DNA from 3 places in the Sporosarcina sp. P37 genome. Region 3 is predicted to be linked to each of the others. Evidence: a T-box and tRNA genes for the amino acid it is inferred to sense, from the RefSeq annotation. Region 3 holds a T-box; the other regions hold tRNA genes.
What was found. A T-box is a leader RNA that pairs with one kind of tRNA and senses whether it is charged. The one in region 3 lies ahead of serS (serine--tRNA ligase), so its partner is inferred to be a tRNA-Ser.
Positions count from the first base shown of each region.

Region 1: it has a tRNA-Ser gene. The T-box ahead of serS (serine--tRNA ligase) is inferred to sense a tRNA for this amino acid. The anticodon was not compared.
Region 2: it has a tRNA-Ser gene. The T-box ahead of serS (serine--tRNA ligase) is inferred to sense a tRNA for this amino acid. The anticodon was not compared.

Region 1 is NZ_CP015349.1:804,911-807,146, forward strand. It holds gene SporoP37_RS04215 (TraR/DksA C4-type zinc finger protein) at 1-619, shown strand, start outside; tRNA gene SporoP37_RS04220 (tRNA-Glu) at 815-886, opposite strand; tRNA gene SporoP37_RS04225 (tRNA-Ser) at 896-986, opposite strand; tRNA gene SporoP37_RS04230 (tRNA-Asn) at 999-1,073, opposite strand; tRNA gene SporoP37_RS04235 (tRNA-Ile) at 1,075-1,151, opposite strand; tRNA gene SporoP37_RS04240 (tRNA-Gly) at 1,156-1,229, opposite strand; tRNA gene SporoP37_RS04245 (tRNA-Phe) at 1,235-1,310, opposite strand; tRNA gene SporoP37_RS04250 (tRNA-Asp) at 1,358-1,433, opposite strand; tRNA gene SporoP37_RS04255 (tRNA-Met) at 1,435-1,509, opposite strand; tRNA gene SporoP37_RS04260 (tRNA-Ser) at 1,596-1,688, opposite strand; tRNA gene SporoP37_RS04265 (tRNA-Ile) at 1,704-1,780, opposite strand; tRNA gene SporoP37_RS04270 (tRNA-Met) at 1,786-1,859, opposite strand; tRNA gene SporoP37_RS04275 (tRNA-Ala) at 1,886-1,961, opposite strand; tRNA gene SporoP37_RS04280 (tRNA-Pro) at 1,968-2,044, opposite strand; tRNA gene SporoP37_RS04285 (tRNA-Arg) at 2,074-2,150, opposite strand; tRNA gene SporoP37_RS04290 (tRNA-Leu) at 2,160-2,236, opposite strand, start outside.
Region 2 is NZ_CP015349.1:1,071,653-1,073,888, forward strand. It holds tRNA gene SporoP37_RS05630 (tRNA-His) at 1-55, opposite strand, end outside; tRNA gene SporoP37_RS05635 (tRNA-His) at 109-184, opposite strand; tRNA gene SporoP37_RS05640 (tRNA-Trp) at 207-277, opposite strand; tRNA gene SporoP37_RS05645 (tRNA-Tyr) at 281-365, opposite strand; tRNA gene SporoP37_RS05650 (tRNA-Thr) at 374-446, opposite strand; tRNA gene SporoP37_RS05655 (tRNA-Phe) at 455-530, opposite strand; tRNA gene SporoP37_RS05660 (tRNA-Asp) at 578-653, opposite strand; tRNA gene SporoP37_RS05665 (tRNA-Met) at 655-729, opposite strand; tRNA gene SporoP37_RS05670 (tRNA-Val) at 751-826, opposite strand; tRNA gene SporoP37_RS05675 (tRNA-Glu) at 868-942, opposite strand; tRNA gene SporoP37_RS05680 (tRNA-Ser) at 972-1,063, opposite strand; tRNA gene SporoP37_RS05685 (tRNA-Asn) at 1,069-1,143, opposite strand; rRNA gene rrf (5S ribosomal RNA) at 1,192-1,307, opposite strand; rRNA gene SporoP37_RS05695 (23S ribosomal RNA) at 1,432-2,236, opposite strand, start outside.
Region 3 is NZ_CP015349.1:1,870,221-1,872,456, reverse strand. It holds gene serS (serine--tRNA ligase) at 1-966, opposite strand, end outside; T-box leader at 1,035-1,242, opposite strand; gene pdxS (pyridoxal 5'-phosphate synthase lyase subunit PdxS) at 1,495-2,236, opposite strand, start outside.

The DNA.
Region 1 (2,236 bases), 1.1 Mb from region 3:
GTCCATGTATGACAATCATCCCGCAGATATGGGAACAGAATTATATGAACGTGAAAAAGATATCGCACTCAATACACATGCGGAAGGCGAGCTGGAAAAGGTCCAGAAAGCGCTCCAGGCTATCAAGGATGGCACGTACGGAACTTGCGAGGTATGCGGCAAGGAAATACAGGCGGAGCGGTTAGAAGCCATCCCCTACACTACGGTGTGTATCGAGGATGCGCAAAAAGATGTCCCTGATGACAGGCCGGCAGAAGATGATCTGTTAATCATGGCGGAGCCTAATTCGTTCGCTGCCAGAAGACAAGGCGAGGCCAGGGATTATGAAGACAGCTTCCAGGAAATCGCAAAATCAGGAACTTCCGAAACGCCCTCAGACTTCATGGGCAATGAAAATCGTGATTATGAAGATCTATACGACGAAGAAAATGAAGATGGTGCGGAAGAATATGAGGAATTTGCAGTAACCGATATCACAGGTGAACCGGCCGGCATTGTCCACAATGAAGAAGTCGCCGAATATGAAGACGAACTGGATGAAGCCGGAATGGAATCTCCATTAGGCGATATCCCCTATCATAAAGGTGACAGCTATATCGATTCAAATAAAGACAAGTAACAAAAAAGGACATCCCTTGAAGCACTGTGATGTGCGGGGATGTCCTTTTGCCACCTTTTAGTATGCGAGCATGCGCAAAGCATAGTTTGCATTCTGGAAAGGCACCGTTAAGAATCCACTTTCCTTACTGCTTGATGCAGTAAAATTGACGAAACAAAAAAGGTATTGCACAGATGTGCAATACCTTTTTCAATATGACCCCTACGGGATTCGAACCCGTGATACCGCCGTGAAAGGGCGGTGTCTTAACCGCTTGACCAAGGGGCCTGAATATTATGGCGGAGAAGGAGGGATTCGAACCCTCGCGCCGCTTTCGCGACCTACACCCTTAGCAGGGGCGCCTCTTGAGCCACTTGAGTACTTCCCCATTAATAAAAATTGGCTCCGCAGGTAAGATTCGAACTTACGACCGATCGGTTAACAGCCGATTGCTCTACCACTGAGCTACTGCGGAATGGTGGGCCTAAGTGGACTCGAACCACCGACCTCACGCTTATCAGGCGTGCGCTCTAACCAGCTGAGCTATAGGCCCCTAATGGAGCGGGTGAAGGGAATCGAACCCTCATCATCAGCTTGGAAGGCTGAGGTTTTACCACTAAACTACACCCGCATTTATGGTGGCTCAGGACGGAATCGAACCGCCGACACAAGGATTTTCAGTCCTTTGCTCTACCGACTGAGCTACTGAGCCACTAATGGTATTTTGACAATGACGCTTGTAAAAGCGTATGTAATAAATGGCGGTCCCGACGGGAATCGAACCCGCGATCTCCTGCGTGACAGGCAGGCATGTTAACCGCTACACCACGGGACCTTGGTTGCGGGGGCAGGATTTGAACCTGCGACCTTTGGGTTATGAGCCCAACGAGCTACCACTGCTCCACCCCGCGATAATATAAATGTCTCTTGCTTACTTAACGACTTTATTATCTTAACATAATAACTTACTAAAGTAAAGCTAAAGTTTAAGTAAATATGGCGGAGGAAGAGGGATTCGAACCCCCGCGGGCTTTAACACCCCTGTCGGTTTTCAAGACCGATCCCTTCAGCCAGGCTTGGGTATTCCTCCGTGGTATAAGTAAACTGGTGGACCTTGCAGGACTCGAACCTGCGACCGGACGGTTATGAGCCGTCTGCTCTAACCAACTGAGCTAAAGGTCCTTAGATAGCGGCGGAGGGAGTCGAACCCACGACCTTACGGGTATGAACCGTATGCTCTAGCCAGCTGAGCTACACCGCCATAATTAGTCAGTCTTAAATTAATATTGGTGGAGCCTAACGGGATCGAACCGTTGACCTCCTGCGTGCAAGGCAGGCGCTCTCCCAGCTGAGCTAAGGCCCCAATAAGTGGTCGGGAAGACAGGATTCGAACCTGCGACCCCTTGGTCCCAAACCAAGTGCTCTACCAAGCTGAGCTACTTCCCGACAGTATATGAATAATGTTGTTTAAATTATGGCGCGCCCGGCAGGAGTCGAACCCACAACCTTCTGATCCGTAGTCAGACGCTCTATCCAATTGAGCTACGGGCGCATATATAATTGGTGCCGAGAACCGGAATCGAACCGGTACGGTAGTCACCTACCGCAGGATTTTAAGTCCTGTGCGTCTGCCAGTTC
Region 2 (2,236 bases), 800 kb from region 3:
AACCCCCGAATGTCGGAACCACAATCCGATGCGTTAACCACTTCGCCACGCCCGCCATGTTATAATCACTTATAGTAAAGAAATAAATGTTCAATATTTTCAGTTGTATGGGGCGGACGAGGGGAATCGAACCCCCGAATGTCGGAACCACAATCCGATGCGTTAACCACTTCGCCACGCCCGCCACAATAATTAATTTAAGGAAACAGGGGCAGTAGGAATCGAACCCACACCAAAGGTTTTGGAGACCTCTATTCTACCGTTGAACTATGCCCCTAAATGGTGGTGGGGGACGGATTCGAACCGCCGAACCCGGAGGGAGCGGATTTACAGTCCGCCGCGTTTAGCCACTTCGCTACCCCACCAAGAAGGATGCCGGCGAAAGGACTTGAACCCTCAACCTACTGATTACAAGTCAGTTGCTCTACCAATTGAGCTACACCGGCATATTAAATGGTGGCTCAGGACGGAATCGAACCGCCGACACAAGGATTTTCAGTCCTTTGCTCTACCGACTGAGCTACTGAGCCACTAATGGTATTTTGACAATGACGCTTGTAAAAGCGTATGTAATAAATGGCGGTCCCGACGGGAATCGAACCCGCGATCTCCTGCGTGACAGGCAGGCATGTTAACCGCTACACCACGGGACCTTGGTTGCGGGGGCAGGATTTGAACCTGCGACCTTTGGGTTATGAGCCCAACGAGCTACCACTGCTCCACCCCGCGACAATACTATTGAAATACATATGGTGGAGGATGACGGGCTCGAACCGCCGACCCCCTGCTTGTAAGGCAGGTGCTCTCCCAGCTGAGCTAATCCTCCTGGGTTAAATTGTTTTCGCTGCTAAGAAATATTAATTAAAATGGTGACCCCTACGGGATTCGAACCCGTGATACCGCCGTGAAAGGGCGGTGTCTTAACCGCTTGACCAAGGGGCCGTATAAAGTTGAGAGCGTATATGTGAATCTGGCGGAGAGCAAGGGATTCGAACCCTTGAGGCAGCGCAAACCGCCTACACGATTTCCAATCGTGCTCCTTCGGCCACTCGGACAGCTCTCCAATAATGGCTCCGCAGGTAAGATTCGAACTTACGACCGATCGGTTAACAGCCGATTGCTCTACCACTGAGCTACTGCGGAATAATATGAAATGGTATTATTGGTATGACACAAGTGACTTGATTCACAGACCAGCGACGTCCTACTCTCACAGGGGGAAACCCCCAACTACCATCGGCGCTAAAGAGCTTAACTTCCGTGTTCGGTATGGGAACGGGTGTGACCTCTTTGCCATCGTCACTGAACTGTTTTTAAAGCCATGATTATTATACCAAACTGAGTGGGAATGTCAAGTGTTTTTTCAACACTCTTTGTTCACTCAAAACTGAATAAAAGACATTGGGTATTTCAAGTAATTTCTTTTTATAATAGGTTAAGTCCTCGATCGATTAGTATCTGTCAGCTGCATACGTCGCCGTACTTCCACCCCAGACCTATCCACCTCATCATCTTTGAGGGATCTTACTTACTTGCGTAATGGGAAATCTCATCTTGAAGGGGGCTTCATGCTTAGATGCTTTCAGCATTTATCCCGTCCATACATAGCTACCCAGCGATGCCTTTGGCAAGACAACTGGTACACCAGCGGTATGTCCATCCCGGTCCTCTCGTACTAAGGACAGCTCTCCTCAAATTTCCTGCGCCCGCGACGGATAGGGACCGAACTGTCTCACGACGTTCTGAACCCAGCTCGCGTGCCGCTTTAATGGGCGAACAGCCCAACCCTTGGGACCGACTACAGCCCCAGGATGCGACGAGCCGACATCGAGGTGCCAAACCTCCCCGTCGATGTGGACTCTTGGGGGAGATAAGCCTGTTATCCCCGGGGTAGCTTTTATCCGTTGAGCGATGGCCCTTCCATGCGGAACCACCGGATCACTAAGTCCGTCTTTCGACCCTGCTCGACTTGTAGGTCTCGCAGTCAAGCTCCCTTATGCCTTTGCACTCTGCGAATGATGTCCAACCATTCTGAGGGAACCTTTGAGCGCCTCCGTTACTCTTTAGGAGGCGACCGCCCCAGTCAAACTGCCCACCTGACACTGTCTCCTGCCCGGATCACGGGCAAGGGTTAGAAGTCCAATACAGCCAGGGTAGTATCCCACCAATGCCTCCTCCGAAGCTGGCGCTCCGGAATCCAAGGCTCCTACCTATCCTGTACAGGCTGCACCGGAAT
Region 3 (2,236 bases):
CATCTTAAGTGCACGGTACGGCAACTTTAATAACTGCAGCACGCGCTCTGCATGGCCCGTCAGTTTTTCTAACTCGTCATAAGAATCTTCCGGCTTCACGAAACGGACAAGTTCCACTTTATTGAACTGATGCTGGCGAATCAGGCCGCGTGTATCACGTCCTGCTGATCCTGCTTCAGAACGGAAATTTGTGCTGTATGCTGTGAAAGCAATCGGTAACTTTGCACCGTCCAAAATTTCATCACGATAGAAGTTCGTCACCGGCACTTCAGATGTCGGGATCAAAAAGTAGTCTTCTTCTTCAATCAAGAATGCATCTTCCTCAAACTTTGGCAGTTGCCCTGTTCCCGTCAGACTCGTACGGTTTACCAAATAAGGCGGCAGCATTTCCTCATAGCCGTGCTCTTCCTGATGAAGATCAAGCATGAAGTTGATTAGTGCACGTTCCAGTCGGGCACCCAGTCCGCGGTAAAATACAAAACGGCTGCCAGTTACTTTTGCTGCACGTTCAAAGTCGAGCAACTGCAGATCTGTTCCAATTTCCCAGTGCGGTTTTGGCTCGAAATCAAATTTCGGCAGCTCACCCCATGTGCGCACTTCCACATTATCATCTTCACTGTCCCCTACTGGCACACTGTCGTGCGGAATATTTGGGATGCGCATAAGAACATAATTCAATTCCTCTTCAACTTTCGCAAGCTCCTGGTCATATGCTTTGATTTCTTCACCGACTGTCTTCATTCGCGCGATGACTTCATCTGCATTTTCTTTGTTGCGCTTCATTTGCGCAACTTGCTGTGATACTTCGTTGCGCTCCGCTTTCAGCACTTCTACTTTTGATAATATTTCGCGGCGCTTCTCGTCCAGCCCGCCGAACTTCTCAAAGTCTGTCAGATCTTCCCCGCGCTTGCTGAGTTTTTCTTTTACCTCTTCAAAATTCGCGCGCAATACTTTACTGTCCAGCATTCCATCCGCCTCCTTGTAATTACCTCACTGATAATAAAAAGCAATAAAAAAAGCCCTCCATCCCCTAAAATAGGGACGAGAACTACCCGCGTTGCCACCCAAATTGACTGATTGCCAGCCCACTTGTTTGAGATATCGGCTCAACTGACCGGCACAACCTACTGATTTCAGTTCTGCTACTCCAGGACGGATTCACAACGGTTTTTACCGGCTTACACCATCCGCCGGCTCTCTAAAAAAAACACTGTCGCTACTGCTTCCTATCATCGTGATGTATGTGAAATTAATTATACCATACTACAAATTCTGACTATTGACAAGGGACATGGTGCGTTTTTCTGCAGGATATACAAAGAAACACGAGGCAGCCGTAACGCGAAAAAAACCGCTGCAGCGCACACGGGCGGCACCTTTGACGGGCCGATGGGAACCAAGAGTTGATCCATCCCTGCGCTAACAGCGGGTCTGCAATATTATACGATTTCTATCCAATCCCCAGACAAATCCGGGTACTGGTTCCGCACTAATTCACGAGCTGCGGGTCGCCATTAATTCACTTTCTGAGAGCTTCGAGATTTCCAGACCTTTCATCGGTACACCAATGTTCTTTGAAAGTTCCGCAATCAGCTGATAATCCTGATAGTTAGCCGTTGCCTGTACAATTGCACGGGCAAATGCCTCAGGGTTATCTGATTTGAAAATTCCTGACCCGACGAATACTCCGTCCGCTCCAAGTTCCATCATTAATGCTGCATCTGCTGGCGTTGCGACGCCCCCGGCTGAGTAGTTTACGACCGGCAGACGGCCCGCTTCTTTAATAGCAAGCAATATTTCATACGGTGCACCCAGATCACGTGCTTCCGTCATCAATTCATCCGTGCTCATATGCACCACTTTACTCACCTGTGCATTGATCATGCGCAAGTGACGCACAGCTTCCACAATATTGCCCGTGCCCGGCTCCCCTTTCGTACGGAGCATTTTAGCTCCCTCACCCAAACGTCTTGCTGCTTCACCAAGGTTTCTCGCACCACAGACAAATGGCACTTTAAAGTCACTCTTCAGCAAATGGAACTCATCATCGGCAGGTGTCAGTACTTCACTTTCGTCAATATAATCAACACCCAGCGCTTCCAACACACGCGCTTCTGAAATATGTCCGATCCGAGCTTTCGCCATTACGGGGATGGATACTGCCTGTTGCACTTCTTCTACAATTCGCGGGTCTGCCATACGCGCTACACCGCCCGCTGCCCGTATATCCGAAGGC